Regions from separate parts of the Methylocystis sp. JR02 genome, predicted to be linked through region 3. Evidence: predicted binding sites of a transcription regulator. Region 3 holds the regulator's gene; each other region holds the start of a gene.

Region 1 (9,986 bases), 2.8 Mb from region 3:
GCGTCGGTCTCGGGCTCGGCTATATCTCGCCCGTCTCGACGCTCATCAAATGGTTCCCCGACCGGCGCGGCCTCGCGACCGGCCTCGCCATTATGGGCTTCGGCGGCGGCGCCATGATCGGCGCGCCGCTCGCCGATCGGCTGATGGGCTATTTCGCGACGCCGACCTCGCCGGGCGTCTGGCAGACCTTCGTGGCGCTCGCCGGCATTTATTTCATCTTCATGGTCAGCGGCTCGCTGGGCTATCGCGTTCCGGCCGACGGCTGGGCGCCCAAGGGCTGGACGCCGCCGGCGCCGGCCGCCAACGCCATGGTCACCCATCGTCACGTCCATCTCGACGTCGCCTGGAAGACCCCGCAATTCTGGCTGCTCTGGGGCGTGCTCTGCCTCAACGTCTCGGCCGGCATCGGCGTGCTCGGCATGGCCTCGCCCATGCTGCAAGAGGTCTTCGGCGGCAAGCTCATCGGCCTCGACCTCGGCTTCGACGCCCTCAACTCCGACCAGAAGAAGCAGATCGCCGCCATCGCCGCCGGCTTCACCGGCCTCCTGAGCCTGTGCAACATCGGCGGGCGCATCGGCTGGGCCTCGGCCTCCGACGCCTTCGGCCGCAAGGTCACTTATGCGATCTTCTTCGTGCTCGGCCTCGCGCTCTACGCCGCGGCGCCTTTCGCGGCAAAGGGCGGGCTCGTCTTCCTGTTCGTGCTGCTCTTCGCCGTCATCATCACCATGTATGGCGGCGGCTTCGCGACTATTCCGGCGTATCTCGCGGATATTTTCGGCACCCATTACGTCGGGGCCATTCATGGCCGGCTGCTGACCGCCTGGTCGACGGCCGGCGTGCTCGGCCCGGTGCTGGTCAACTACATTCGCGAATATCAGCTTTCGATCGGCGTGCCGCGCGAAGCCGCCTATAACCAGACAATGTATGTGCTCGCCAGCCTGCTGCTGGCGGGGCTTGTCTGCAATCTCCTCGTTCGGCCGGTCGCCGAGAAATATTATATGACCGATGAAGAGGTCGCGGCCGAGAAGAAGACCAGCATCGCCGCGGTGAAGCAGGAAGAGGAAGAGACCCACGCCGATTTCGAGGATTTTCTGGAGGAGGGGCTGGAGCCGCATGACCCTGTGCCCTCGGTCGCCCTTCGCGCGGCGCCGCGCCTCTCGCCGGTCTTGATCCTCTCCTGGCTCGCGGTCGGCGTCCCGCTCGCCTGGGGCGTGTCGATCACGTTGTTGAAGGCGATGGCGCTGTTCAAATGAGCTGGATCGAGCGGCGCACGCGGGGGCCCTTTTGCTTGCCCCCATGGCGCCTCGTTTTCTTTCCATTAACCACAACCGCGCATGGTCGATATTCCGTAGCGCCCCGCGCGGAGCCCCCGCGCCCCATTCCGGCGGAGAGAAAATGGCGACGGCTTGCACCAATGGTCTCGACACAGGTTTCGTCGACCTCGGTTATATGAAGGTGGCGGCGCTCGGCGTCGTTCAGGGCATTTCCGAGCTTCTGCCGATCTCCTCGACGGCGCATATGCGCATCGTGCCGGCGCTGCTCGGCTGGAAGGATCCGGGCTCGGCTTTCTCCGCCGCCATGCAGCTCGCCGCGCTCGCCGCGGTGGTCAGCTATTTCTGGGGCGACATCCGGGCGCTGGCTGTGGGCTCCATTGGCGCAATTCGGCGGCGCGACTTCAACGACTGGACCTTCCGCTTCGTCCTTTGGATCGGCTTCGCGACCGTGCCGATCGGGCTCGCTGGCATTCTCCTGTCGCACACGCTCAACACTTGCGGCTCGCCGCTGCGATCGCTTCCGGTCATCGGCATTTCCTGCATCGTCATGGCCGCACTGCTCGCGCTCGCCGAGCTTTACTGCAACCACAAGCGCACGCTCGACCATGTGAGCCTGAAAGACGCCTTGATCGTCGGCTTCGCCCAGGTCGGCGCGCTTGTTCCCGGCGTGTCGCGCTCGGGTTCGACGCTGACGGCGGCGCTCTTTCTCGACCTCAAGCGCGAAGAAGCCGCGCGCTTCTCCTTCCTGCTTGGCCTGCCCGCGATCGCACTCGCCGGCCTCAAGGAATTATGGGAACTGCACAAGGCGCATCTCGATTTTCACGGCTGGTCGGTGCTGTCGCTTGGGCTTCTCGTCGCGTCGATTTCCGCCTTTGCGGCGATCTGGGGCCTGCTGCGCATCCTGGAGCGCTTTTCCGCCTGGCCCTTCGTCGCCTATCGCGCCTTCATCGGCGTCGTGCTGCTCGTGGGCTTTTACGGCGGCTTCCTGGTCTAAGACGTGAACGGACCGCGCGCCTTCAGGCGCGCTTGGTTGTTTGCAAACCTCCGAGGCGGCCTCGTCCTTCGCGACGCGAGCTTCGCTCGCTCCTGAGGATGAGGCCTAAGTGTCTGACGCAGATAACAGTAGCCCCTCATGCTGAGGAGCCTGCGCAGCAGGCGTCTCGAAGCGCGAGGGGCGTCATCGCCAATTTTCAAGCAAGTCTGCGCGGGCCTGAAGGCCCGCGGTCCGGGGCTTTTACTCCGCGGCTTCGCGGAGCGCTTCGCGCGCCTGGGAGCGCAATTCATCGATCGGCGCCAGGCGGCCGTTTGTCTCGAAGTGCCAAAAGGTCCAGCCATTGCAGGCCGGGAGACCCTGCGCCAGCGCGCCGGTCTTGTGAATAGAGCCCACGAAACCCGAGAGCGAGACGGCGCCGTCGGCGCGCACGATCGCCGTATGGCGTTTTTTGACGTCCGTCAGCACGGCGCCGGGCGCGATCATGCCCGCTTCGACGAGGCTCCCAAAAGCAATGCGCGGTTCGGCGCGTTTGGATGGCGCGAGCGCAACCGCGTTTTCGGAAAGCGGCTCGACGGCGGCGATGCGCGCGGCCGCCGCCTGAGCATATCCGTCCTCGCGCTCGAGTCCGATAAAATCTCGGCGCAATCGTTTCGCGACCGCGCCCGTTGTGCCTGTGCCAAAGAAGGGATCGAGCACAAGATCGCCGGGATTGGAGGCGGAGAGGAGCACGCGCGCGAGCAGCGTCTCCGGCTTTTGCGTCGGATGCGCCTTGCGGCCTTCGGAGTCCTTCAGCCGCTCGGAGCCGGTGCAGATTGGCAGGAGCCAATCCGAGCGCATCTGGCAATCCTCATTGCCGGCCTTCAACGCTTCATAGTTGAAGGTGTAGCTCTTCACGGCCGGGTCGCGCGCCGCCCAGATCATTGTCTCATGGGCGTTGGTGAAGCGGCGCCCGCGGAAGTTCGGCATCGGATTATTCTTGCGCCAGACGATGTCGTTCAGGATCCAGAATCCGAGATCCTGCATGATCGCGCCGACGCGGAAGATATTGTGATAGGAGCCAATGACGAAGATCGTCGCTGTCGGCTTCATGACGCGGCGGGCGGCGGCGAGCCATTCGCGCGTGAAGGCGTCATAGGTCGAGAAATCTGCGAATTTGTCCCAGTCGTCATCGACGGCGTCGACGAGGCTCTGGTCCGGGCGCGTCAACTTATTAGCGAGCTGGAGATTATAGGGCGGATCCGCGAAGACGAGATCGACGCTCTCTTCAGGGAGCGTCTGCATCAGCTTGACGCAATCGCCGCGCAATATCGAATTTCTGGCAGGCTGCGCGTGGAGCGGCCCGGCGATGGATAACCCGGTACGCGTGACCTTTATCCGGGATTTGAGGCGGGCCGCCCCGACGCGCGCGCTACTCATGAACTCGACACCACATACGCTACCAACACGTGTGAAGATGCCGGAACTAGGTAAAAAGCGCGTATAGAGCGGGCGCGGCAGGGCGTCTCTTTTTCGAACGAAAATCTTAATGAAGTAAGAAACTTAGCTTTAATGCCTCGTTTATACTTTCTCCCGCATCGGCGAGAAGCTTAAGCGATGTGCGGGAGTTGGGCCGTTCTCGCGCAAGGCGTCGAGATGGCGCCGCGCGGCGTAGCCGACATTGGTCTCGAATCCATAGCTCGGGTAGTGTGCGGCAAGTCGCCGCATCATTGCGTCGCGCGCAACTTTGGCGACGATCGACGCAGCGGCGATCGACAAGGTCGACGCGTCTCCCTTGACGATCGCGCGGCACGGGCAGGCGAGGCGCGGCGGATCGGAGCCATCGACGAGCACATAGGCCGGCGCGTGCGACAGGGTGGCGACCGCGCGGACCATGGCCGCGAGCGACGCTTGTCGAATGTTAATGGCGTCGATCTCCGCGGGCGTGACGAAGGCGATGCTGACGGCGACCGCCTTTTCCATGATCCGCTCGAAAGCGGCTTCCCGTTCTTTCTGGTTCAGGACTTTCGAGTCGTCCAACCCGCGCGGGAGCCGCTTTGGGTCGAGAATGACCGCGGCGGCGGCCACGGGCCCGGCGAGCGGGCCGCGCCCAACTTCATCCACGCCGGCGACCGGCCAGATTCCCTGTCGATGTAACCGGCCTTCGATGCGGAAGTCGGGGCCGGCGCTCATGGCGCAACGCCAGAATGAAAAGGCCAGGTGAAATTTCGGTCGGTCATGTGCATGGCGATCTAAAAAGCGGCTGGCGGTCTTATTGGCAATTAAAAATTCGCTGCTCTCCCGCTCAAAAGAGGCTGAGCTGCTGAGGACCTCGGCGCGGCGGCTCGAAGAGGTCCGTTCGCAATTTGAACGTCGAGCTCGAAAAGCCGAGGCGCTTGGCGGCGAGCTCGAAACGCCGGCCGAGCATCCACGCGTAAGGCCCCTCGCCGGTGAAGCGCTTGCCGAAGGTCGGGTCGTACAATTTGCCGCCGCGCGTCGAGCGCACAAGCGACAGGGCGCGGCGGGCCTTGTCGGGGAAATTGGCGACCAGCCACTCGCTGAAGAGATCGCGCACTTCGAGCGGCAGACGCAGCATGATGTAGCCGGCCTCGCGCGCGCCGGCGGCGTGGGCGCGGGTGAGGATCGCCTCGATCTCGTCGTCATTGATGGCGGGAATGATCGGCGCGGCCATCACGGCGACCGGCACGCCGGAGGCGGCGAGCTTTTCCATGGCGTCGAGCCGGCGCTCAGGCGTGGCGGCGCGGGGCTCCATGATCCGGGCAAGGCGTGGATCGAGCGTCGTCACCGAAAAAGCGACCTTGGCGAGCCCGTCTTGCGCCATCGGGGCCAGAAGATCGAGATCGCGCAAGACGAGCGCCGATTTCGTCACGATCGCAACCGGATGTTTCGCGCGCGCCAGAACTTCCAGAATGGAGCGCATGATGCGGTGGCGCTTTTCAGAAGGCTGATACGGATCGGTGTTCGTGCCGATGGCGATGACTTTCGGCGCGTAATTTTGAGCCGAGAGTTCGCGCTCCAAAAGCTGCGCCGCGCCTTCTTTGACGAAAATCTCGGTCTCGAAATCGAGCCCCGGCGAAAAACCCATATAGGCGTGCGTCGGCCGCGCGAAACAATAAACGCAGCCATGCTCGCAGCCGCGATAGGGGTTGATCGAGCGATCGAAAGCGATGTCGGGAGAATCATTCTTCGTGATGATCGAGCGCGGCTTCTCGACGTGAATGTTGGTCTTCAGCGCCTCCAGGGTCTCGAGCGAGCCCCAGCCGTCGTCCGCTTCCTCGCGGACTTCCTTTTCATAGCGGCCGCTGCGCTTCGACAGCGAACCGCGCCCGCGCCGCCGCTCGGGGTCGACCAGCGCGCCGATTTGCGCCTGCGCATCCGTCGAGATTTCAGCGAGCCGACCCATGATCCACTCCCGACAAAACGGCCCCTAAGGGGAGGCCGGCCGGAACCGGCCTCCCGTGATCGCGACTTTGGGGACTTGACGCCCCGCCGCGGCTCGACCTGCCGAAGCGGAACATAGCGCGAATAAAGAACGAATAAAGAACATTCTCGGAGCATGCAAGAGGGTTTAAGATGAAGTTAAGGGCTCACCGCTGGCAAAGCGTCCGGCGCGGCCGGTGGACCAGCAGGGGTCGAAAGCAAACGAACGCCCGTCATTGCGAGCGAAGCGAAGCAATCCAGGGCCGCGGTGGCTGCCCTGGATTGCTTCGTCGCCTTCGGCTCCTCGCAATGACGACCTTGAGACTTGCGACACAAAAAAGAGGCGGCGCTTGCGCGCCGCCTCCATGCGTTTCGTTGCGAGGTCCGCTCAGCGAACGAGGATGTTCTTGAACTGCCAGGGATCGCTCTCGTCGATGTCCTCCGGGAACAGGCCGGGGCGGCCTTCGAGCGGGGTCCAGTCGGTGTAATAGCCCTTCACCGGCCCGAGATAGGGCAGTTGCACTTCGAGGCAGCGCTTGTAGTCGACTTCGTCCGCCTCGACGATGCCAGCTTCCGGATTCTCCAGCGCCCACACCATGCCGGCGAGCGCGGCGGAGGACACCTGCAGGCCGGTCGCGTTCTGATAGGGCGCGAGGTCGCGCGTCTCTTCGATCGAGAGCTGCGAGCCGTACCAATAAGCGTTCTTGGCGTGGCCGAAGATCAGCACGCCCAGCTCGTCGATGCCGTCGACGATCTCGTGCTCATCGAGAATCTTCCAGCTCGGCTGCATCTTGCCGGCGGCGCCGAAGATCTCATGCAGCGACAGCACGGCGTCATTGGCCGGATGATAGGCGTAATGGCAGGTCGGCCGGTAGGCGACATTGCCCGCGCCGTCGCGCACCGTCAGGTAATCGGCAATCGAAATCGCCTCATTATGCGTGACGAGGAAACCGAATTGCGCGCCCGGCGTCGGGCACCAGCTACGCACGCGGGTGTTGGCGCCGGGCGAGAGCAGATAGATTGCCGCGCCGCAGCCGGCAGCATGGGTGCGGCCGATGTCTGGCAGCGACTTCTCATGCGTGCCCCAGCCCAGCTCAGCCGGCTGCATGCCCTCAGACACGAAGCCCTCGACCGACCAGGTGTTGACGAAGACATTCTGCGGCTTGGGGTCGCGCGCCCGCTGCGTGTCGCGTTCGGCGATATGGATGCCCTTGACGCCGAGCTTCTGCGCCAGCGCGCCCCATTCGGCGCGGGTCGTCGGCTCCTTGTCGAAGACGCCCGTGTCCTTGGCGATGTCGACGAGCGCCTGCTTGACGAACCAGGACACCATGCCGGGATTGGCGCCGACGCAGGAGACGGCGGTGGAGCCGCCCGGGTTCTTGCGGCGCTCCTCCAGAACGGTCTCGCGCAGCGCGTAGTTCGTGCGCGCGTCATTGCCCATGTTCTTGTCGAAATAGAAGCCCGGCCAAGGCTCGATGACGGTGTCGACGTAAAGCGCCTTCAGCTCGCGCGCGAGCTTGATCATGTCGAGCGAGGAGACGTCGACGGAGAGATTGACGATGAAGCCCTGCCCGCCGCCGTTCGTCAGAAGGGGCGTGAGCACTTCGCGATAATTTTCGGGGGTGAGCTTTTCTTTGAGAAAAGCGATGCCGCGTTCATCGAGCAGCCGGCGGTGCGTATCGACCGGGTCGATGACGGTGAACCGGCTCTTGTCGAAGTCGAAATGGCGCTCGATCAGGGGCAAGATGCCGCGTCCGATGGAGCCGAAGCCGATCAGGACGATCGGGCCGGTGATTTTGCCATAGACGGGCCATACGGACATTTACTCTTGCCTCCCTGTGCGAATGGTGCGCCGCGATAAAGCAGGCGCGGGCGTCTTAATCAAGTATCGCGCCGGTTTATTGCGTCGCCTGCGCTTGACCTCGAGCGCCTGGCGCCCAAAATCCTGAGCATTCCGACAGGAGCAAGCATGGAACGGCCCGCGCCCCATGGCGTCTTACCCGAGGCGATCGCCCCGGCGGTCGACCTGCGCCCCGAGCCCGCCAAGCGCGCCAAGCCGGCAGGACCGCAGAAGGCCCGGCCGGTGAAGCTGCTTGCGACCGACACGGTCGAGGACGCCGCCGTCTGCGTCTTTTCCTCCGCGCTCGACCATTTCGAGGGCAATGCGCCGGTCTTTCTGGCTGATGAGCCGGCGGAAAGCGTGCATCAGATGCGCGTGGCGCTACGGCGTTTGCGCGCGGCGATCGGCACGTTCCGCCACGCGCTGTCCGGCCCTGCCCTCGCCGCGGCGCGCGATCGGGCCAAAACGCTTGCCTCAACTCTCGGGCAGGCGCGCAATTGGGATGTTTTCCTCGACATGCTCGCGGAGGGCCCCGGCGAAACGCTCAAGGACGAAGCAAGCTACGAAGCGCTTCTCGCCGCGATCGAAACGCGCCGCGCCAAGGCCTATCGCGCCGCGCGCGCGGCGGTCGAGGGACCGGAGGCGCGCGCTTTTCTTGCTGATTTTCGCGAGGCGATCGCCAAGCGCGATTGGACCGCGCAGCCGGACGTTCGCGAAGAGGGATCGGCGAAGGATTTCGCTGCGGCGGCGCTCACGAAGCTGCGCAAGCGCGTTGTAAAGAAGGCCAAGGGACTGGCCGAGCTAACGCCGGAGGAGCGGCACCAGGTGCGCATCGCCTTGAAAAAAGCGCGCTATGGCGCGGAGTTTTTCGAGAGCCTGTTTCCGCATGTCGAAGACGCCGAGGAATTCTCCGCCGCGCTCGCCAAGCTGCAGGACGGGCTTGGCGACTATAACGACATGGAGACGGCGAATACGCTGCTCGACGAGGTCGACGCCGAGGGGGACGGCGTTCTGCGCGCCTCGGGCTTCGTGCGCGGCTGGTTCGCCCACGCCGCCCAAGCCGGCGCGGCGCATGCGAAGAAGAGCGAGAAGCGGCTGAGGAAGCTGGAGCCGTTTTGGGAGTAGCGCTTGCCCCCCTCCCTGTCCCTCCCCGCGCTTCGCGGGAGAGGGGACGTTCACGATCAGCGTCGTTTATGAAGGCCACGCTCTGCTCCCTCTCCCGCAGAGCGGGGGAGGGTTGGGGAGGGGGCTCACCCCGTAAACTTGGTGGCGGGGCTGATAGCTTCCGGTTCTAGCAATGCTCTCACCCCACAACCGCGACATTCCCATCGATCCGCCCGAGCACCCCGTTCGGCAGGCGCGGTCCGCCGCCGAGGTAGCGGTTGCGGTCGCGCACCATTTTGGTCACCGCCGCGAAATCGAGCTTGCCGGAGCCCAGCAGCGGCATATGCTCGACGAGCATGACTTCCGCCGGGATCGACAGATCCGACGCCCCCTTGGATTTGGCGTAGGCCGCGAAATCGGCGCGGGTGGCGTCCTTCTGCTGGGTGACGAGCACGATGCGCTCGCCCTTGCGCGGGTCGATCTCGGTCGCCGCCGCGGAGAGCGCCTTGGGCCAAAGCTCGGCGGCGAGCTGCTCGATGGCGGCGAGCGACACCATTTCGCCGCCGATCTTGGCGAAGCGCTTGGCGCGGCCCTTGATCGTCACGAAACCCTGCGCGTCGACCGTGACGATGTCGCCGGTGTCGTGCCAGCCGCCTTCCGGCGCCTGCAGCACGCCCGGCTTGTCGGCCATGAGATAGCCCATCATCACATTGGGGCCGCGCACGAGCAGGCGGCCGCCTTCCTCGACGCCGGGAACGGGTTCGAGCCTGACGTCAACGCCGGGCATGATGCGGCCCACCGTCCCGAATTTGTTGAACATGGGCGTGTTGAGCGCGAGCACGGGCGCGGTCTCGGTGACGCCATAGCCTTCGAGAATGCGGATCCCGAAATTCTCGCACCAGATGTCGCGGGTCGATTGCTTCACCGGCTCCGCGCCGGCCACGACATAGCGGATCGAGCGGAAGTCATAGGCGTGGGCGCTGCGCGCATAGCCGGCAAGGAAGGTGTCCGTCCCGAAGAAGATCGTCGCGTTGGTTCCGTAAATCAGCTCCGGCACAATGCGGTAGTGCAGCGGCGAGGGGTAGAAATAGACCGGCACGCCGGAGATGAGCGGCAGCATGAAGCCGATCGTCAGCCCGAAGCAGTGGAACACCGGCAGCACGTTGAACACCTTGTCCTGGCGGCCGAAGTCGATGCGCGCCGCCGCCTGGGCGGCGTTGGCGAGCATATTGGCGTGCGACAGCGCGACGCCCTTGGGCGCGCCCTCCGAGCCGGAGGTAAACAGCACAGCCGCCATGTCGCCGGCCTTGCGCGCGACGACCGGCTTTTTGAAGCGCAGCAGGGCGTTCAGTTTGTC
Region 2 (9,986 bases), 130 kb from region 3:
ACAGCGAAGCGAACCGTGCGGAAGAAGCGCATTTCATGGCGGGCTTCGACGCGGAATTTGCGCAACGGCACGCCGTCGCCCTGGCGGAGGCGCACCGCCGGACGGGGTTGGATTACCTGCTTCTGGATTGTTCCGAGACGCGCGACGGCAAGCTGCTGATCTTCGAAGCGGGGACGGCGATGGTCATCCATACGCTCGATTCCGAAGTGGTCTTTCCCTATAAGCGGCCCCAGATGGAGAAGATTTTCGACGCTTTCGAAAAAATGCTTCGGGGCAAAGCGCAGGGGCGCTGACGGCTGGTTCTGAAGTGGCGTTGACGCCCTTCGCGCTTCGAGACGGCTGTAATGCCATTTCAGTTTGAACAGCTCGCATCGGGAGCGCGTCATTCCCGGTGGGCTGAAAGCCCGAGCGGGAATCCAGAGCCACAAATACGCTGGTTTTACCCAGCGCCCGTCATTGCGAGCGAAGCGACGAATCCAGGGCGGCGATGCGGCCCTGGATTGCTTCGTCGGCTCCGCCTCCTCGCAATCACGGCGGTGAGTCTCTGTGTGTCCAAACGGCGCGAGCGTCGGGAATGGCGCCGAACCAATCGTGCGGATTTCGTATTACGCAGTCTCCTCAGCACGAGGGTTTTTTGCATTTGCGCAAAACACTTGGGCCTCGACGCCTACTTAAGCGGCCGCCTTGTCCGTCTCCTTGGGCGCGCGGTCGACGATATTGACGAAAGCCTCGATGAGAGCCGGTCTTCCGATCAGATAGCCTTGCGCTTTGTCGCAGTGTTCGCCCGCGAGGAAGCGAAGCTCCTCCTGCGTTTCGACGCCCTCGGCGACAACGGGCAGGCCGAGGCTGCGCCCGAGACCGAGCACGGCGCGGACGATAGTGGCCGACTGATCGCAGTTCGTGACCGAGCCGATGAAGGTGCGGTCGATCTTCAATCTGTCGAAGGGAAATGCGCGCAGATACGTCAGCGACGAATAGCCGGTGCCGAAATCATCCATCGCAATTCTGACGCCCATGGCTTTGACGCTCAGCATGGTTTCGAGCGCCCGCTCGAAATCGACGATCAGGGTCGTTTCCGTGACCTCCAATTCGAGGCGGGCGGGATCGAGCCCGGACGCCGTGAGGATGTTGCGCAGGATCGCCGGGAAATGACGGTTGCGCAGGCTGGCGGCCGAGATATTGACGGAGATCGACAGCGGGTTGCGCCATTTGGCGGCTTCGCGGCAGGCGGCGGCCAGCACCCATTCGTCGAGGCGCAGCATGATCCTGCTCTCCTCCGCGATGGGGATGAAATCCGTTGGCGGAATGTTGCCGCGCGCAGGATGCGTCCAACGCAGCAGGGCTTCGAAGCCGACGATTTCATTCGTCGAAATGTCGGTCTGGGGCTGATAGACGAGATGCAGCTCGTCGCCGTCGATCGCGCTGCGCAGATCCTGCTCGATGGCGCGGCGGTCGCGAATGCGCGCCGCCATGACCGGATCGAAGTGGCGATAGCCGCCGCGTTTTTCCGCCTTCGTCTGATAGAGCGCCATATCCGCGTGGGCGAGCAGCGTTTCGCGGTCGCCGCCATCGGCGGGATGAAGGGCGATGCCGATGCTGGCCGACATGACGGCGCGCGATCGGTTCTTGTCATTCTCCATTTTGATCGCGTCGAGGATCGCCCGGGCGACGCGGCCGGCGGCGTCACGATCGGCGATGCCGGGCAGGATCGCGGCGAATTCGTCGCCGCCGAGCCGGGCGAGCGTCGCGCCGCCGCCCAACGCCGAGGAAACGACGCGCGCGAATGATTTGAGCATCGCGTCGCCCTCGGCGTGGCCGAAGAGGTCGTTCACTTCCTTGAAATGATCCAGGTCGATGAGCATCACGGCGATGCGGCGTTCGCAATCCATCGACGGGGCGATCTCGGAATCGAGCGTGTCGTAATAGCTGCTTCGGTTCGGCAGGCCCGTCAGGACGTCGTGATGCGCGAGGAAGCGGATGCGGTCTTCGGCTTTTTGCCGGGCGCGAATATCCCGGACGGCGATGGCGATATGGGGGCTACCCTCGAAGTCGATCGTGCGGCAGAGCAGCTCGACGCGGATCGGCCCGCCCCTCTCGCAAATGAGATCGGTTTCAAACGGCGTTTTCTGCGCCGCTTGGGCGGCTTCGCAAACATTATCCTTGGGAACGAAGGCGGAAAGATCGGCTCCGAGGACGGATGTGCGATCCCTGCCGACAAGGGCGAGGAAACTGTCGTTAGCGGTGACGACCACGCCGTTGCAGCAGATCAGGAGCCCTTCGACGGCGGCGTTCGCGAGCCCGCGCATGCGCTCGGCTTCCGCGAGGCGGCGCCGGCGCTCGTTCTCGTTCAGAAGGCCGAACAGCGAAAACGTCACGATCAATATGCTCGACGCGGCGCTGACAATCGCCATCGCCGATGGCGAAATCGCGTTGGGGGGAATGGCGATCGTCGGATCGGGAATGACGGACATGGCGGCCATGCCGGTGAAATGGAGACCGCCAATCGCGGCGACCAGGAAGACCGCCGCCGCTGACCGCGCCGCCATCGAGGACGCGCGAAGGGCGCGGCTCAGGCCAAGCGCCGAGAAGGCCGCGCCGGCGATCACAGAGGCGGCCACGAGCGCGCCATCCCAGGACATGCGGCCGGCGACCCTGAAAGCCGTCGCGCCGACATAATGCGTCGCCGCCAGGCCGATCCCGAAAAGCAGGCCCGCGACAGGCGCGGCGAATCTGAAATGCACCGAAAGCGCCAGGCGGAACGCGAGGAAGCTCGACGCAATCGAGCCGAGGAGCGCGGCCAAGGCCAAAGCGGCGTCGTAGCCATGGTCGACGCCAGGGGAATAGGCCAGCATGGCGACGAAATGCGTGGACCAGACGCCGAGGCCGATGGCCGTGGCGCAGACGGACAGCCAGGACAGGCGTTTGCCTCCCCCTGTCTCGGCCGCATGCGCCAGCAATGCGATGGCGGCGAACGCGGTCAGCGCGCAAACGCACGCGGCCAGGAAGACAAGCGATGGATCGTGCTGTTCAACCATACCAGCGTAGATGACAGGCATGAGTGGGTTTCGCCTCCGGCTGTCGCGGGCCGGGGCGGCGAACCGCGCCGTTCATGTCCGTCAACTGCGCGGCGTCATGCCGAGGGGCGGACCGCCCCTGTACAGTCCCATGCGAGCATCATCGGAGGAGCCTTCAGCGACGTTAAAAGAATTAGGAAAAACCTCGGTGTAGCCGGAAGCGCCAAGCGCGGCCATGGCGCTGGAGCACGTTAACTCGAATGCGGAACCCTGCGCTATTGGGCCGCGATTGCAAATGGCGGCCGATGCGCTTATGCGGGGCCGATCCTTCGGAAGGTTGGCGCATGACGGATTTCGACGCTCAGAATCGTATCGACGATTATCTTCGGCGCCAGGTCTTCGAGGAAGAATGCTTTCTGCGCGCCTATGAGATGGACCCCTATACGCGGACCGTCTATCGGCGCCTTCGCGAATTGTACTGGACCGTCTCGAGACTGCTGAAGCGCGATAATGTGGCGAATGCGTCCAGCGCATTTCGCGCGCCGATCTTTCCGGCCGCCGTGCAGCTCCAGCCGGGGCCGCGTATTCTCATCGACGCGACCGATCTCGTGGCGAGCGGCAAGGCGACCGGCATCCAGCGCGTCGTCAAGGAGATTTCCGTCAACGCCGCAGCGCTCGGCCTCGGGCTTCCCGTCGTCGTGAAGGCCGGAAAGCTCGTGGCGGCTTGCGGGGAGGGGGGCGAAACGATCGAGTGCCGAGAGGGCGACATATTGCTGCTTCTCGACGCCGGCTGGAACCGGCTCGACGATTACGCGCAGCTCCTGCAGGATTTTCGGGCGCAGGGCGGAAAGATCGTCGCTTGCCTCTACGATCTCTTCCCACTGCTTTATCCGACGCTTTACACGCACACGCTGATCGCGAATTTCGAAGCCTGGACGCATCGCGTTCTGCTGGATTGCGACGCCATTGTCGCCATCTCGAAGAGCGTCGCGGATCGTTTCGCCACCTATGTGAAAGGGCTAGAGCGCAAGCCGCGGGACGGGATGAAGCTGGGATGGTGGCGCCTCGGCGCGGATTTCAAGCAAGAGGACAAAAAAGCGCCCGCGCCGTCGATCGAGGCGCTCGCGCGGCGCGCGCCGTTTTTTCTCAGCGTCGGTACGGTGGAAACCCGGAAAGGCTATCCGGTGGCTTTGGAGGCTTTCGAAAGACTCTGGGCGGAGGAGCTCGAGGCGAATTACATCATCGTCGGCCGCCCGGGGTGGAACGCCGCGGCTTTCGAAGACAGGTTGCGGGGGCATCGCGAGAAGGGGCGCCGGCTCTTCTGGCTCGACAACGCCAGCGACGCGGATTTGGCTTTTCTCTACCGCGAGGCCCGCGCGGTGGTTCTGCCGACCATGGCCGAAGGCTTCGGCCTGCCGCTCGTCGAAGCGGCGCATTTCGGCGCGCCTGTGATCGCCAGCGACATTGCCGTGTTTCGGGAGATCGGCGGCGACGCTGCGTGTTATTTCGATCTTCTTGACGCGGGGAGCCTCGTCGAGCGGATTCGCCAAACGCTCGCTTCGGAAAAACACGCGCCGGTTATCCCCCCATCGAGTTGGAGCGACTCGGCTGCCGAGCTGATGAGGATGCTGCGCGAGGATTGCTATCAGCGCAGTCTCGGTTGATCGCGTCTCATATAATGAATCCAGAGCCCAAGAGCGCTGGTTTTACTCAGCGCCCGTCATTGCGAGCGAAGCGAAGCAATCCAGGGCGGCGACGCGGCCCGGGATTGCTTTGTCGGCTCCGCCTCCTCGCAATGATGGCGGCGGCGCGAGCGTGGGGAATGACACTGAACCGATTCAGCGGACCTCGTTTCAGAAGCGGAAAGCCCCGAGAATGTAATCAGGCTTGTCCGGCGAGCAGGGGGCGTCCAGGGGCGTCGGAAAGGTCTCCTGGCTCGGCTCGAAGCGATAGCGCGCGCGGCTGGCGAAGGAGATTTCCAGAACATCGGGAAGCGGGATATTCGCAATGAGATTATAGGGGACGCAATTATTGGCGTGCACATGCGTCACGGCAAAGAGGCGATGGAGCTTTTCGAGGACGCGCTTGGCGCGAAAATAGAATTGCGGCGAAGCGAGCTGCGAGAGGTCGTGAAACTCGCACACGATCTGCGCGTGCTTGACCAGAAGCTCGTCGGGAGTTGCGTCGAAGACCTCCCATTCCCACCCTTCGATGTCCATTTTCAAGAACAGGTCGGGCGTGTCACTCTTGGAGAATTCCGAGACGAGCGCCGCAAGCGACTCGCTGTCCGGGCCTGGCTGGGCCGCGATCATTTTGCGGTGGAAGCGCAGAAGCGGGTGCGAGGAAGGCGCGTTTTCGACCGAGTGGTCGAATTGCTCGACTGGAACGCCAGCCTGCGCCATTGCGAGATCCCAGGCGTCATCGTCACAGACGCCAAAGGAAAAAGCGTGGATCACGCCGGCAAGATCGTCGAGCTGGACATAGCCGCCGTCGCCAGCCGAGCCGACGCGCGCCTTGGCGACGCCGATCGCTTTTTGTGGCTCCAGTAGCCGAAGCGTTGCGCGCAATTCATCCTGCAGCGCTCGCGTGCCGCTCGCAGAGCTCTGCGGGAAACGAGGGAGCAGCAAATCCTTTATCTCGATGAGGCGCGCTCGGGTCTCCTCGTGACGCCAGTCTGCGTCATTGACGGATTGCGGCAAAGCCTTGCGCCGCCATTCATCGTATTTCTTTCCGAGCTCCCCCAGCGTCGTCATTTCCGCCCCTCCGCCCGTCAGAACGGGTGATATTGATACAGCCAGTTCTCCGAGATCACCTTATCGCCGTTCTTCAGGAAAAGGCGCATCTCCACCGGATCGGTTCCGTCGACGGTGAGGTCGAATTGAGCGCGCCAGTGGCCGGGCACGCCGTCGAAAACCGCTTCGGTATAGATGTAAGAGAAGGTCCCGCGCGAGGCCCAGAGAATGGGCTCGGGCTTCACGCCATAAGGGAGCTTGGCGAGCGGCTCGCCCAGAAACTCGACCATGAATTTACGCACGCCTTTGGGCCGGGGCTTGCCGGGCTGACCGCCATTGCCGAGCCGCGTCGCGACGCAGCGCGCCAGGCCGGCGGGGTAGGGCTCGTCGGCCAGCCAGTGCAGGCGGTAGGAAAATTCGAAGGCAGCACCGGGGACAGCAGGCTTATCGGGAACCCACATGGCGACGATATTGTCGTGGATTTCGTCGTCGGTCGGGATCTCGATGAGTTGCACCGCGCCCTTGCCCCAGTCGCCTTTCGGCTCGACCCAGACGCTCGGACGGCGGTCGTAGAAGACATTGTCCTGGTAATGGTCGTAGCTGCGGTCGCGCTGCATCAGGCCGAACCCCTTCGGATTTTCGTCGCCGAAGGCCGAGGCGACGACGCGCGAGGGGTTGTTGAGCGGTCGCCACAGGCGCTCGCCGGCGCCGGTCCACATGCTGAGGCCGTCGGAGTCGTGCACCTCCGGACGCCAGTCGACGGCAGTCGGCTTCACAGTCTCGGAGAACCAATACATGGAGGTGAGCGGCGCAATGCCGAAGCGGGTGAATTTGCCGCGCAGATAGAGCGCGCAGTCGATGTCCATCACGACGCCCTTGCCGCGCGTCATGAGAAACTTATAGGCGCCGACGATCGAGGGGCCTTCGAGCAGCGCGTGGAGCACCACGCCGTCCTCGGTCTCGGGCCCGACATAGATATGCGTAAAGTCGGGGAATTCCTCGCTGGCGCCGGCCTGCCAGGTGTCCAGCGCGACGCCGCGCGCCGAAAGCCCGTATTGCCGCAATTCGCCGATGGCGCGGAAATAGGAGGCCCCGAGAAAGGCGACCCAGTCGTTCTTCTTCCAGTCGAGCGGACCGTCCTTCGATTCCTGAATTCGGAAGCCTGCGAAGCCCGCCCCCGGCGGCAGTTGCCGCGCGACGGAATCCTCGGGCATGTTGAAATAGCTCGTGTCGTAAAGCACCTCGCGCGCCACGCCGTTTTCGACGGCGTGGATACGCACGGCCTTTTTGAAGAACATGCCGAGATGGAAAAACTCGATCGGAAATCGCTCCTTCGTGTCGGCGAAGAGCGCGTGATCGGTATTGTAGGTGATGTGGCCCCACTTCTCGTAGTCGATCTGCGAGGTAATTTCCGGGGCGGGGATATTGGGCTTGCGATAGGGCTCCCTGACAAGCCGCTGCGCTTCCTGCTTCAGCGCCTCGTAGGAGAAGGGCGTGGGCTCGCCGAGCTTGACGTTGGAGATGCGCGACGCCGCGGCTTCGGCCGGCCGGGCGCCGACGGCGCCGAGCGCGCTCGTCGCGGCCGCGACTTTGAGGAAGGAACGGCGGTCCTGCTTCTCGATCATCTCAAGTTCCCTATCGACGAAAACCAAGGAGCCTATGGCGTCGCAATGCGGCGCTCTCTGGGCGGAACGCTTGACGCTTCAACGAGGGCTTGGGCGCGCTCAGCCGCGGATCGGCTCGTTGCGGATCGCGGTCTTCATAAAGAAATAGAGGCCGATGAGGCCAAAAGCCGCGAAGACGATCTCAATGCCGCGGCTGATCATCGGATCGAGCTGGAATAGGCCGCCGAGCGCCCAGCCAGCCGCCCAGGATGCGCCGACAAGCTCCGTCCCGACGAGGATCGCGACGGCGACCAGCGTGGAAAGGTGCAGGTAGTTGATCGGCTTCTGGCTCATGTCCGGCTCTCGGTGGCGGCGCGGCGCCGCGTAAGCCCTGCTATATCAAAGGAAGGCGGGAGGCAATACCGCGCCCTTTCTCCGCATCGCTCTTAGCGGCTCAGAACGGAATATCGTCGTCGAGCTGGTCGGAAAGGCGGCCGCCGCCCGCGGGCGGAGCCGGCCGGCGCTCGGCGGGCGCGCGCTCCATGGGCGAGGAGCGGCCGAAGGAGCCGCCGCTCTGGCCATAGCCGCCGCCTTCGTAATCACCCTCGCTGCGGCCGCCGCCCTTGCTGTCGAGCAGCGTCATCTCGCCCCGGAAACGCGGCACGACCACTTCCGTCACGCGACGCTGATTGCCGTCCTTATCCGTATATTCGCGGGTCTGGAGCTGGCCCTCGAGATAGATCTTGGCGCCCTTGCGGCAATATTGCTCGGCGATCTTGCCCAGAGCCTCGTTGAATATCTGGACATTGTGCCACTCGGTGCGGTCCTTGCGCTCGCCCGTGCTCTTGTCGCGCCAGGACTCGGTGGTCGCGAGCGAGAAGGAAACGACGCGGTCGCCTGACGGGAAGGTCCGCACTTCCGGATCACGGCCCAGATTGCCGACCAGAATGACCTTGTTCACGCTACCCGCCATGTCTCTCTCCACTTGCTTTCTGCGGAGCACTCTAGTGCAACGGTTTGCCTATCTCGCGCGCGGGAATCATTTGTCCACAGATGATGCGTCGGCGCCGCCGGGCTTGTGTTCTTTTTTTGTTCTAGCATCCGACAGGCGTCGGCGCAAGCGACCTTGGTTCGCCCTCATCCGACCCTCGCTCACGCGAGGGCCACCTTCTCCCGCGCGCGGGAGAAGGAGACGTGTTGAAAAATTTGTGATCCGAAATGGACGGCTCTCCCTTCTCCCGTTTACGGGAGAAGGTGGCCCCTGCGTCAGCAGGGGTCGGATGAGGGCGCCAGCTCCACCGCCAGCTTCTCCCGATCGAGTTCGCCCTCCCAGGCCGAAACCACGATCGTCGCCACGCCATTGCCGATGAAATTGGTCAGCGCGCGGCATTCGCTCATGAATTTGTCGATCCCCAGCACGAAGGACATGCCCGGCGCCAGCGACGGATCGACGGCGGTGAGCGTCGCGGCCAGCGTCACGAAGCCTGCGCCCGAGACCCCGCTCGCGCCCTTGGAGGTCAGCATGGCGACGACAAGGATCGTCGCCTGATGGGCGAAATCCAGCTCGACGCCCATGGCCCGCGCAATGAACAGGCTCGTCAGCGTCATATAGATATTGGTGCCGTCGAGATTGAAGCTGTAGCCCATCGGCACGACGAGGCCGACGACCGATTGGGAGCAGCCGAGGCGCTGGAGCTTCTCCATCAGGGCGGGCAGGGCGCTTTCCGAGGAAGACGTGCCGAGCACGATCAACAGCTCGTTCTTCAGATAGGCCAGAAAACGGAAGATGTTGAAGCCCACCGCCGCCGCGATGACGCCGAGCACGATGGCGACAAAAAGCGCCGACGTCAGGTAAAAAGCGCCGATCAGGCCGCCGAGCGACAGAAGCGCCGCCGAGCCGTATTTTCCGACCGTATAGGCCATGGCGCCGAAGGCGCCGATGGGCGCGGCTTTCATCACGATGCCGATGAGCGCGAACATGGCGTGGCCGGCGTCGTCGACCCAATGGCGCATCGGCCGCCCCTTCTCGCCGAGCGACAGCAATGCAAAGCCGAAGAGCAGGGAGAAAAGCAGCACCTGCAGAATGTCGCCCTTGGCGAAGGCGCCGATGGCGCTCTCCGGGATGATGTCGAGAAGGAAATCGACGCCGCTGTGCCTGGCGGCGGCTTCGGTATATTTCGCGACCGCCGCCGCGTCGGGCTTGCCGGCGAAACCCGCGCCGGGCTGCAGCAGATTGCCGACCAGAAGCCCGATCGCCAGCGCGAAAGTCGAGACGATCTCGAAATAGAGCAGCGCCTTGACGCCGACGCGGCCGACTTTCTTGGCGTCTTCGATGTGCGAGACGCCGGACACCACAGTGCAGAAGATGATCGGCGCGATCGCCATTTTGATGAGCTTCACGAAACCGTCGCCGAGCGCCTTCACCCAGTCGGCGGCGGCGATTTCCGGCGCGAGCCAGCCGAACAGCGCCCCGAGCGCGATCGCCGCGAGGACCTGGACATAGAGCAGGTGGTGAAGGGGTTTTTTCATGCCGGTCTCTGGCGAAGCCTCTATTGGCCGCGCTTATGGCGGCAAAATCCGTTTGCGTCCACGTCGGAAGATTGTTCGCGGGCGGGAGCGTCGCTAAGATTCAGCCA
Region 3 (9,986 bases):
CGCGCGGCGCGTATCGGTGTGGCAACTCACGCAGTCGGTGTTGAAGAAATGGCTGCGGGCCGGATCGGCGATGAGATCGACGGTTTCCTGAATTTTCTTGATGGTGGCGGGGTTGGAGATTTTAGCGTCGCCGAGGTCGAAGAGTTCGGCGGTCGCAAGCCCCTTGCGTTGCGCCACCGGCAGCGCCGCCTCGCCCGCCGGCAGCGCCGCGTTCTTGCAGGTGATGGGATTGAGATTATTGGGCGCCGGCGTCGGGATGACCTGATGCGGCGTCTCCAACACCGCAAGGCCCTCGGCGAATTGCTTGCCGTCGAGCGCCGGTCCGCGCACCGGAATGAAGCCGCCATTGGGCAATGAGGGAACGACGCCCGGCCCGACAGGCGCCATGGCCAGGAAAATCCAGGGCTCGGGCCCATTATCGGCGAGCCCCATCACCGCCATGGCGCTGAGCTTTCCGCCCGTGAGATGGCGCTCGAGAACATTCACAAGCGCGTCGCGCAGCGGCTTGGCCGAGCGGCGATCGGCGAGGCCCGGATGCACGCCGAGCAGCTTGCCTTGCGTCGAGATTTTCACGGCGCCGAAGCGGCCGTTCGCGAGATCGTCGCGCAGACCGGCGAAGTCGCGCGCGACTTTCTTGAACGCGTCCATGTCCGGCTTGACGCGCGCCTGGCAGCCTTGTTCGGCGGGCGCGTCGAACCCGGCGGCGAAAGTGTAGACAAGATGCGCGGCGACGTCGTGAACCTGCACGGCGCCATTGGCTTGCGTCGTCACCGGCTGCAGGATGAAGCGCACTTGCGGAGATTGTCCGAATTGCTCGGTGACGCCGTGCGTGAGCCCGGGCGCGCCGGGGTCGATGCGCAAACCAGCGACACGCCATGCCTTGATGTCATGCGCCTCCTTGGGCAATTGCACATGATGGCTTCCGATCTGCGTCGCAGGGCCTTCGGCGTTGGCGAGGAATTGCGCAAAGGCGGCTGCGGGCCATAGGGCTTCGCGTTTCGAAGCGTCCTTCGGGTCTGGCGCGGTAAGATCGGCGATCGCGATCGTGTCGGCGAGGTCCGCGGCGTTTTTGGGCGGCGGGAAGAGCCAGGAGACGTCATCCGCCGACAGCGGCGCGCCTGCCGATGCGGTTGGAGCCGTTATCGCCGCTTGTGCGTGGCGCACCTTGGCGGCATGAGTGGATGTCGAGGCTGCCGTCGCCAGAGCGAACACTGAGTACGCTAAGCGCGCACGAAAGCCGTTACGAAAATAATTGGAAGCCATCTCTCGCCCCGCATAAGGTTTTTCTTGAAACGCCGCGGTTGCAAGCTAATGCGATTGCGCCGCGACAGGCAAGGGCCAACGCCGCGCAACCGATGTTTCACATCCCGCGCGACGCGCGCGCGTATCAGTCCTGCTTATTCAAAAATTGCATCACGCGCTCGATCGTCGGCTGGTCGAGCAGCAGCGGCGCGTGGCCTTGGCCGGGGACGGTATGACGTTCGAGCCTCGGCGCGCGTCGCGCCATTTCAGCGAAGGTTTCGATGGAGAGGATGTTCGAGGTCTCGCCGCGCAGCGCGAGTATGGGGTGCTGGGCGAGAGCCGCGAAGGCTTCCCACAAATCCTCGACCTCGCATTCCGGCGTGATGTCGTCGAGCGTATGCGCAAGTTCGGGATCGTAGCGCAGCGCGATCTTGCCGTCCCTTTCTTCGAAGGTCTGGCGCGCGAAGATTTCCCACTGCTCGGGCGTGATCGCGGGGAAGGCCACGCTTGCGGTCAGGCGCATCAGCGCGGCGGCGTCGCTCATTTTCTGGAGCGGCGGCATTTTGCCGACATAGCCCTTGATCAGCAGTAAGCCCTTCTTTTCGATCACGGGGCCGATGTCGTTCAAGATTGCGGCGCTTATCAATCCCGGCCGGGCGCGCGCGAGGCGCATCGTGTGAAGCCCGCCGCGCGAGGTGCCGAAGAAGACAGCCTTGGCGACGCTGGCGTCGGCGAGAACGGCAAAGATGTCGTCTTCTTCCACATCCGGATCGTAATGGCGCCAGTCCTTGTCCCACTCGGAGCGCCCGCGTCCGCGATAATCCAGCGCCAGCACGCGCCGGCCCGATTGCTGCGCCGCTTCGGCCACGAGGCAAAAATCATCCGCCGTGCGCGCGAGCCCCGGCAGGCACACCAGCGGCAGGCGCGTCGCGGCCAGGCAGGGGTAGTCGCGATAATGCAGGCGCAGGCCATCGCGGGCGGTGATGAAATAGCTTCCGGGGGCGAAGGTCGAGCTCACGCAATTGCTCCAATGTCTCGCAGACTTTTACCGCGCCGGGCGGATTGCGCCAAACGCTGCTATTGCAGGAAGAACGTCGCAACGCCGACCTTTCTTGACTTCCCGCGCCGATGCAGCGAGTTTGCGCGCGCCCGAGAGGCCGCCGGGCGCCACCCATAACCGGCAGGAAATCCAACCGCTCATGCGCTCCTATCTCGACTTCGAAAAGCCCGTCGCCGAACTCGAAACCAAAGTGGAGGAGCTGCGGGCGCTGGCCGACAAGGGCGACGGCGTCTCGATCGCGGAGGAGCTGAGCAAGCTCGAGGCCAAGGCGGCGAAGGCGCTTGGCGATCTTTATGCAGTGTTGACGCCCTGGCAGAAGATTCAGGTCGCCCGCCATCCGCAGCGGCCGCATTTCTCGGATTACGTCAAGCAGCTCGTCACCGACTTCACGCCGCTCGCGGGCGACAGGCTGTTTGGCGAGGACTCGGCCATTGTCGGCGGCTTCGGCCGTTTCAAGGGCGAATCCGTCTGCGTGATCGGCCAGGAGAAGGGCTCCGACACGGCGAGTCGGCTCGCGCATAATTTCGGCATGGCGCGGCCGGAGGGCTATCGCAAAGCCGTGCGGCTCATGGAGCTTGCCGATCGTTTCGGTCTGCCGGTGATTTCGCTGGTCGACACGGCGGGCGCGTTTCCGGGCATCGACGCCGAGGAGCGCGGCCAGGCCGAGGCGATTGCGCGCTCGACCGATGTGTCGCTGTCGCTCGGCGTGCCGAATGTGGCCGTCGTCGTGGGCGAAGGGGGCTCCGGCGGCGCCATCGCCATCGCCGCCGCCAATAAGGTTTTGATGCTGGAGCACGCCGTCTATACGGTCGCTTCGCCCGAGGCCTCGGCCTCCATCCTGTGGCGCGATTCCGGCAAGGCGCAGGAAGCTGCGACCAGCATGAAGATCACCGCGCAGGATCTGCTCAAGTTCGGCATCATCGACGTGATCGTCTCCGAGCCGGCCGGCGGCGCGCATCGCGATCCCGCCGCCGCCATCGCCGCCGTGGGCGAGGCCATCTGGTCGGAGCTGTCGCGTTTGGCCAATTTCTCGCGCGAGCAATTGCGCGCCGCGCGGGCGGACAAATTCCTTAACATGGGCCGCAAGATAGAAGCGAAGAGTTAAGGTAAACAACTCGAATTGCAGCGTTTGCCTGGGCCGGCGAAGGGTTTCGACACTTTCTCGTCCCATTCTGCTCGTTAGCTTGCCGGACGGGCGGCAAAGAGCCTGCGCCCGGTAAGAATCGAGTTACGCAACGCAGCGTAAACATCCTGCGGTTGCATATCTGGAACCCGCGAGCCGTCAGGCTCGCGTTCATCTGGCGGGCCCGTCGGCTCGCGGCCGACAAAATGCGCGGGCGCCGGGGCGCTGAGGGGAGCTGAGCGCATGGAACATCGGATCTTGAAGCCGGCCGCGGTCGCCGTCGCTTTCGCCGGCCTGTCGCTTTCCGCCTGCCAGGACAGCGGTCTGTCGCATCGCTCTCTCGCGCCCGTGCCGCCGGAGACGCTCGCCAAGATGGCGCAGCTCGGCACCACCAAAGACGCGCCGATGCTGATCCGCGCCTATAAGAAAGAGGCGGAGCTCGAGATCTGGAAACAGGGTGCGGACGGTAATTACATCCACCTCAAGACCTTCCCCATGTGCCGCTGGTCGGGGCAGCTCGGCCCCAAGACGCAGGAAGGCGACCGTCAGGTGCCGGAGGGCTTCTATTCGATCACCCCGGCCCAGATGAACCCGAACTCGTCCTATTATCTCTCTTTCAACGTCGGCTATCCGAACCAGCTCGACCGCGCCCTGGGCCATACGGGCGGCACGATCATGGTGCATGGCGCCTGCTCTTCGGCCGGCTGTTTCTCCATGACCGACGCGCAGATCGCCGAAATCTACGCCATCGCCCGCTCGAGCTTCGACGGCGGCCAGCGCGCGATCCAGATGCAGTCCTATCCGTTCCGCATGACGGCGGAAAACCTCGCCAAGCACCGGCTGGACGCGAATATCGGCTTCTGGAAAAACCTCAAGGAAGGCAACGACGTTTTCGAGGTGACGAAGCAGGAGCCGCAGGTGGCTTTCTGCGGCCGCCGCTATGTCTTCAATGCGACGCCGGGCGGCGCCATGGACCCGGTCTCGGCCTGTCCGCCTCTCAAGCGCGACCCCGATCTCGTCGCCAGCGTCTCCGCCAAGGCCGCGAAGGACGACGAGAAGATCGCCGAGCTTTCCCAGAGCGTGAAGCCGGTGCGCGTCGTCTATGAGGACGGCGGCCAGCATCCGAGCTTCGCCTCGAAGGCGGGAGAGGCCAGCCGGCCCGAGGCGCTGACGGGGCCGACGGAAATCGCGCTCGAAGAGAAGCCGGCGCGCGCCGTCGACAAATCCGCCCAGCAGCTCGCGACGAAATCCCCGGTGGTGACCATGGCCGCCGCCAAGGCTGCGGCGCAAAGCCACGAAGCCTCGACCGTCGTCCGCGCGCTTGCGCCGGAGCCTCACCGCGAAATGTCGGCGCTGGCTGACGAAAACGGGCCGACGGCGTCGATCAAGAAGGCGCTCAACCCGAAGAAGTAGGGCGCCGCCCCCCGTCCCGGCGCGACTCAGATTGTCGGTAAACCTCCTAGGCGGCCTCGTCCTTCGAGACGCGAGCGTCGCTCGCTCCTCAGGATGAGGCCTAAGTGTTTGGCGCAGATGCAAAAAGCCCCTCATGCTGAGGAGCCTGTGCAGCAGGCGTCTCGAAGCGCGAGGGGCGTCGACGCCGCTTTGCGAATAATTGAGCGCTACCCGCTCGGGCGCGGCTTTCCTTTTGAAAAGCCTTTGTTAACCCGGCCTCGGCAATAGTTGTTGCGGAACGCACAGGGAACGCCTATAAATCGTTCATGATTTGTTTTGAGGCTCGCGGCCTGAGGGCGAGGCGCGCGGCGGTTCGTGTCGCGAGGGGCGGATTATGCTGACAAAGAAACAGAGCGATCTGCTGCGTTTCATCCACGAGCGGCTGAAGGAAACCGGCGTTCCGCCGTCTTTCGACGAGATGAAGGACGCGCTCGATCTGCGCTCGAAGTCCGGCATTCACCGGCTTATTCTCGCTCTCGAGGAGCGCGGCTTCATCCGGCGCCTGCCCAATCGCGCGCGCGCGCTCGAGGTTTTGCGGCTGCCCGAATCGGCGACGCCCAGGGGCGGCGGGGCCGCGCGCGGCGGGAAGTTCTCGCCGTCGGTCATTCAAGGCAATCTGGGCCGCGTTCGGCCGCTGCACGAGCGCGGGGAGGACGAGGCGAATCAACAGGTCGCGATTCCCGTGATGGGCCGCATCGCCGCCGGCACGCCGATCTCAGCCATCCAAAGCCGCAGCCATACCATCAGCCTGCCGCCCGAGATGCTATCGAGCGGCGAGCATTTCGCGCTGGAAGTGCGCGGCGACTCCATGATCGAGGCTGGTATTCTGGACGGCGACACGGTCGTCATCAAGAAACAGGACTATGCCGACACCGGCGACATTGTCGTCGCGCTGATCGAGGACGAGGAAGCGACGTTGAAGCGGCTACGCAAGCGCGGCGCGTCGATCGCGCTGGAGGCGGCGAACCCTGCCTATGAGACGCGCATTTTCGGGCCGGACAAGGTGCGCATCCAGGGCAAGCTGGTGAGCCTGCTGCGGAAGTACTGACATCCACAGTCACCCCGTCGTCATTGCGAGGAGCGAAGCGACGAAGCAACCCAGGGGCAGCCATCGCGGCCCTGGATTGCTTCGCTTCGCTCGCAATGACGGTCGGTGGTTTTCGCATGGATTCCCAACCCGCCTCTCACGCGATTACTCCAGCGGCTCTGCAAGCTCTGCTTCCTCAGCGCTTTCATCCTCCTGCGCCACCGCGCGTCGGATCTGCTGCGCGGGTTTCGGCGACCAGGGCCGGTCTTCGTCGACGCCTCGCGCCGTCGTCCACGCGACCGCGCCGCCTTCCAGAATTCGTAGCGAGACCGCGCCGGTTTCCGCCAGCTTGCGCCGGTCGATCACGATCGGCGCTTCGCAGCCTTCCGGCGCCCGCAGCGGCGTGACGATGATTGCGGCGCGGGCGCAGTCTTCGAGAAGCGCCGCGCGGGACGTCGCCAGTGCGACGATCCTCCCATCGGCGGCCTTGCCGATACAGCCATAGTCGTCGCAGGACGCCGCTTTCGCCTCGTCGACGGCGCGCGTGTCCGCGTCGGCGCGCAGCCATTGTTCCGCGGCGAAGGCGCCGGGTTTCTTGCCGAGCAGCGCGAGCTCGCCCGACGGCCTGCGCAAAGCCGCCGCCTCACCCGTCGCGGGAATGGCGATGTCGAAGCGCTCGGCGTTCGTCGCCCCCATGAGGCCGATTAAAGCGAGCGGGATCGCCGTCGCCCGCCACGGCCATGTTCGCCACAGAACCGCCGATAGAACGGCGAGCGCCAGAAAAACCATCGACCAGGGCGCGAAGGCCTTCACATGCAGGCTCGCTCCAGGCACGTTGGCGATGAGGCCGGCGAGCCAGATCACGAGATTGATCCCCATCTCGAGGTAGCGCCAGATGAAACCGTCGAGGCCGAAGGGGTAGAGCGCCGCGCCGATCAAAGCGCAGGGCACGGCGAAGAACTCGATCGCCATCAGCGTCATCGGATTGCCGATGAGCACATAAGGGCTCAACTCGTGGAAATCGTAGGCCATGAAGGAGGCGGTGGCGGAGGTCGCGCAAAGCGTTGCGACAAGCGCCGCGCCCGGCCCGTGCAACAGGCGCTCGGCGATCGTCTCTCGCCACTCGGCGAGGCGGCTGCGCAGGCCAACCCCGAGCGTGCGCGCGCTTCTCTCGGTGAGCTGGTCGCCGCGCCATTCGTAGATGGCGATGAGCGCCGCGACGGCGGCGAAGGAAAGCTGGAAGCTCGCGCCCATGATCGCCTCGGGCTCGACGGCCATGACGGCGAAGGCGGCGAGCGCGAGATTGCGCATGGAGAGCGAGGGGCGGTCGAACAACACCGCCCCGAGCATGATCAGCGTCATGACCAGCGCGCGTTCCGTGCCGACGCGCGACCCCGTGCCGATGTCGTAGAGAATAGCGCCGATCATCGCGAGCGCCGCCGCCCATTTCTTGATCGGATAGTTGAGCGCGAGCGCCTGCGACATGGCCAGCAAGCGCCGCAGGCCGACGAAGAAAATGCCGGCGACAAGCGTCATCTGCATGCCGGAGATGGTGACGATGTGGAAAATGCCGGCCCGGCGGATAAGATCCTTCGCGCTCTCGGACAGAAAATCGCGCTTGCCGGTCACCATGGCGGCGGCGATGGCGCCCGCGTCGCCGCCAATCGTCTTGTAGACGCGCAGCGCCAAGGCGTTGCGGATGCGATCGACCGAGGCGAAAAAACGCAGCGACAGCGGCGCAGGATCGGGCGGCGGCATGGTTTCGATCCGCCCCAGCGCATTGCCCACGCCGCCGAGCCCCGCAAAAAAAGCGTCGCGAGAAAAGTCATAGCCGCCCGGCAGCGCCGCGCGGGCCGGCGGCATCAGCCGGGCCTTCAAGGCGATGAAATCGCCCGCGGCGAAAGTTGGCTCGCCGCGCATGGTGAGCCGCACGCGGGTGGGAGCCACGCCGCCCGGCAGACCTTCGGCGCTCGCGACCTGCAGCACGAAGCGCGCGCCGGCGCGGCGCGGGTCGATTTCTTCGACGAAGCCGGTAAGCTCGCCAACGCCCACGCGCGGCACGATCGGCGCGGCGACTCGCGCGGCGCGCCAGGCGCCGGAGGTAAAGCCCGCGGCCACCAATGCGAGCGCGAGAAAGAGCGCATATGCGCGGGCATGGCGGCGCGTGGCGAAGGCGAGCGCGGCAAAACCCGTCAGCGCGCCAATGCATAAAAAGAGAGACGGCTCACGCTCGGCGGCGAAATAAAGGACGACGCCCGCGCCGGTCGCGACGGCGCGCCACAGGAAAGGGCGCCGCAGCTCGGTTTCCTGCGCATAGGCGTCGCGCAGGGCGCTCGCGAGCCTTCGCGCGTGCGGCGCGAGCCGGAGGGCGAGGGCGCCCTCGCGCTCGTCTCTCTCGGCCGCGCGCGTCGCCTCGCTCACGCCAACGCCCTGGGTTCGGATGCCTCAGGGTAAGGTTAATGCGGATTCTGCCGGCGCGCCACGCCCTGGTTATAGGAAGAACCGTGCCGGTTTGTCGGCAAAGCTCCGAGGCGGCCTCGTCCTTCGAGACACGAGCTTTGCTCGCTCCTCAGGAAGAGGCCTAAATATTTGGTGCAGATGCAGAAGCCCCTCCTGCTGAGGAGCCTGCGCAGCAGGCGTCTCGAAGCGCGAGGGGCGCCAACGCCAGTTTATCGGCAGGCTAAACTGCGCTCACGCGCTCGCGCGGCCCTTGCGTCTTTTGCCGCCGCTCGGGCCGCGGCCATGGGTGGGAGAGGCGCCGCCTTCGATGCCCTGCGGCTCTTCCATTTGGAGATAGCGCACGCCGAGGAAGAACAGGATTTGCGCGTCGCCCATAGGCGGCTCGCTGCTTTGGCGCGACCTTTTTTCGCGCTTCCGGAACTCGACGACGTCCCCCATATCACTCTCCGCAACCGCTGCAGAAAAGGTGAATCAAGCGTTACTGCGATTAGGGAGCCGCGACGGTTAATGTTCCGTCAACGTCGGGACGTTAATTTGAAAAGCAAAATCTGCGTAAGTGTTTGAGTAGTGGACGCGTCATGCAGTCAGACAAGAGTCGCGGGCGAATTGCCGACGCCTCGCTTTTGCGGGTGGTTGTCGATCAATTCGTTGAACGACCCGCGCATCCGATCGGCGACATAAAGCAATTCGAACAGCTCGCGCTCGGCCTCATCGATCTTCTCGACGCGGGGTCGGTCGCCCGCGTCGTGCGGCCGCTGTGCTTTTATGCGGAAACCCCGCGAACGATCTTCGCCCGCCTGCTCGAGAAAGGCGGCGCTTGCGCGGAGCTGGCTTTGGCCTTCGCGCCGAGCCTGCCGCGCGAGCATCTGCTTGCAACGGCGCGGCAGGGGGAGCCGGCGCTCGTGCGCGCGCTGGCGCAGCGCACCGATCTCGATCGCGAGATGGTGGACGCGCTGGCCCTGCGCGGCGAGAGGGAAACGCTTCGCGCGCTTGCCGCCAACTGGTCCGCGCATCTCGATACGGCGGCGCGGCGCGCGCTCGTATTGGCGGCGCGCGACGACATTACTCTGGCGCGCATCCTTCTCGATCGCGACGATCGCGCCATCGAGCCCGAGGCGCTCTTTCTGGCGGCGACGCGGCTCGAACGCACAGGGATCATCCTCAACGCCTGCCGGCGCGCGCTCTCCAGCGGGCATATGGAGATGCGCCAGGCCGAGTCGGGGTTCGTCTCGCGACTCGAAAGCGCCGCGCTGCGCCGGGATCGGGATGCGATGGCGGCGCTCCTCGCCGACGCTCTGGACTGCCGGAAAGAGCGCGCCCGCGCCGTAGTTTCGGATAGTCAGGGGGAGGCGCTGGCCTTGGCGCTGGCGGCGCTGGGCGTGGACCCCGACGCCGCGACCCGTTTGTTTCTCTGCGCCGATCCGGCGATTTCCCACGATGTGGAGCGCGTGCGCGCGCTTGTCGCTTTGGTGCGCTCGACGCCCCAGCGCGCCGCCATGCAGCTCGTCGCCGCGATGACGGGGGCGGCCAAAGGCGAAAGAGACGCGCTGCGCCGCCTCAATGCGCGCGACGAGGGGGCGGCTGCATCCGCTTGGCGACGCGCCCTGCCGCGCGCGGAGACG

The links. Region 3 encodes LexA, which represses DNA repair genes until DNA is damaged. Its sites were predicted from a motif close to TGTTCNNNNTGTGTTCNG; they were not measured.
Region 1: the regulator LexA is predicted to act here: its motif matches at 5,794-5,811, upstream of QNA11_RS14340 (PA0069 family radical SAM protein).
Region 2: the regulator LexA is predicted to act here: its motif matches at 8,430-8,447, upstream of ssb (single-stranded DNA-binding protein).

What each region holds. Positions count from the first base shown of each region.
Region 1 is NZ_JASIRC010000001.1:2,996,114-3,006,099, forward strand. It holds gene QNA11_RS14320 (OFA family MFS transporter) at 1-1,253, shown strand, start outside; gene QNA11_RS14325 (undecaprenyl-diphosphate phosphatase) at 1,396-2,268, shown strand; gene QNA11_RS14330 (site-specific DNA-methyltransferase) at 2,509-3,684, opposite strand; gene rnhB (ribonuclease HII) at 3,826-4,437, opposite strand; gene QNA11_RS14340 (PA0069 family radical SAM protein) at 4,550-5,668, opposite strand; gene QNA11_RS14345 (homospermidine synthase) at 6,074-7,507, opposite strand; gene QNA11_RS14350 (CHAD domain-containing protein) at 7,655-8,650, shown strand; gene QNA11_RS14355 (acyl-[ACP]--phospholipid O-acyltransferase) at 8,829-9,986, opposite strand, start outside.
Region 2 is NZ_JASIRC010000001.1:297,815-307,800, forward strand. It holds gene QNA11_RS01285 (ATP-grasp domain-containing protein) at 1-293, shown strand, start outside; gene QNA11_RS01290 (bifunctional diguanylate cyclase/phosphodiesterase) at 672-3,056, opposite strand; gene QNA11_RS01295 (glycosyltransferase family 4 protein) at 3,359-4,678, shown strand; gene QNA11_RS01300 (FkbM family methyltransferase) at 4,868-5,767, opposite strand; gene QNA11_RS01305 (OpgD/OpgG family glucan biosynthesis protein) at 5,785-7,371, opposite strand; gene QNA11_RS01310 (hypothetical protein) at 7,471-7,704, opposite strand; gene ssb (single-stranded DNA-binding protein) at 7,805-8,323, opposite strand; gene dctA (C4-dicarboxylate transporter DctA) at 8,617-9,879, opposite strand.
Region 3 is NZ_JASIRC010000001.1:170,183-180,168, forward strand. It holds gene QNA11_RS00720 (hypothetical protein) at 1-1,212, opposite strand, end outside; gene QNA11_RS00725 (alpha/beta fold hydrolase) at 1,388-2,260, opposite strand; gene QNA11_RS00730 (acetyl-CoA carboxylase carboxyltransferase subunit alpha) at 2,442-3,407, shown strand; gene QNA11_RS00735 (L,D-transpeptidase family protein) at 3,669-4,838, shown strand; gene lexA (transcriptional repressor LexA) at 5,212-5,925, shown strand; gene QNA11_RS00745 (ComEC/Rec2 family competence protein) at 6,070-8,325, opposite strand; gene QNA11_RS00750 (hypothetical protein) at 8,596-8,739, opposite strand; gene QNA11_RS00755 (DUF2336 domain-containing protein) at 8,943-9,986, shown strand, end outside.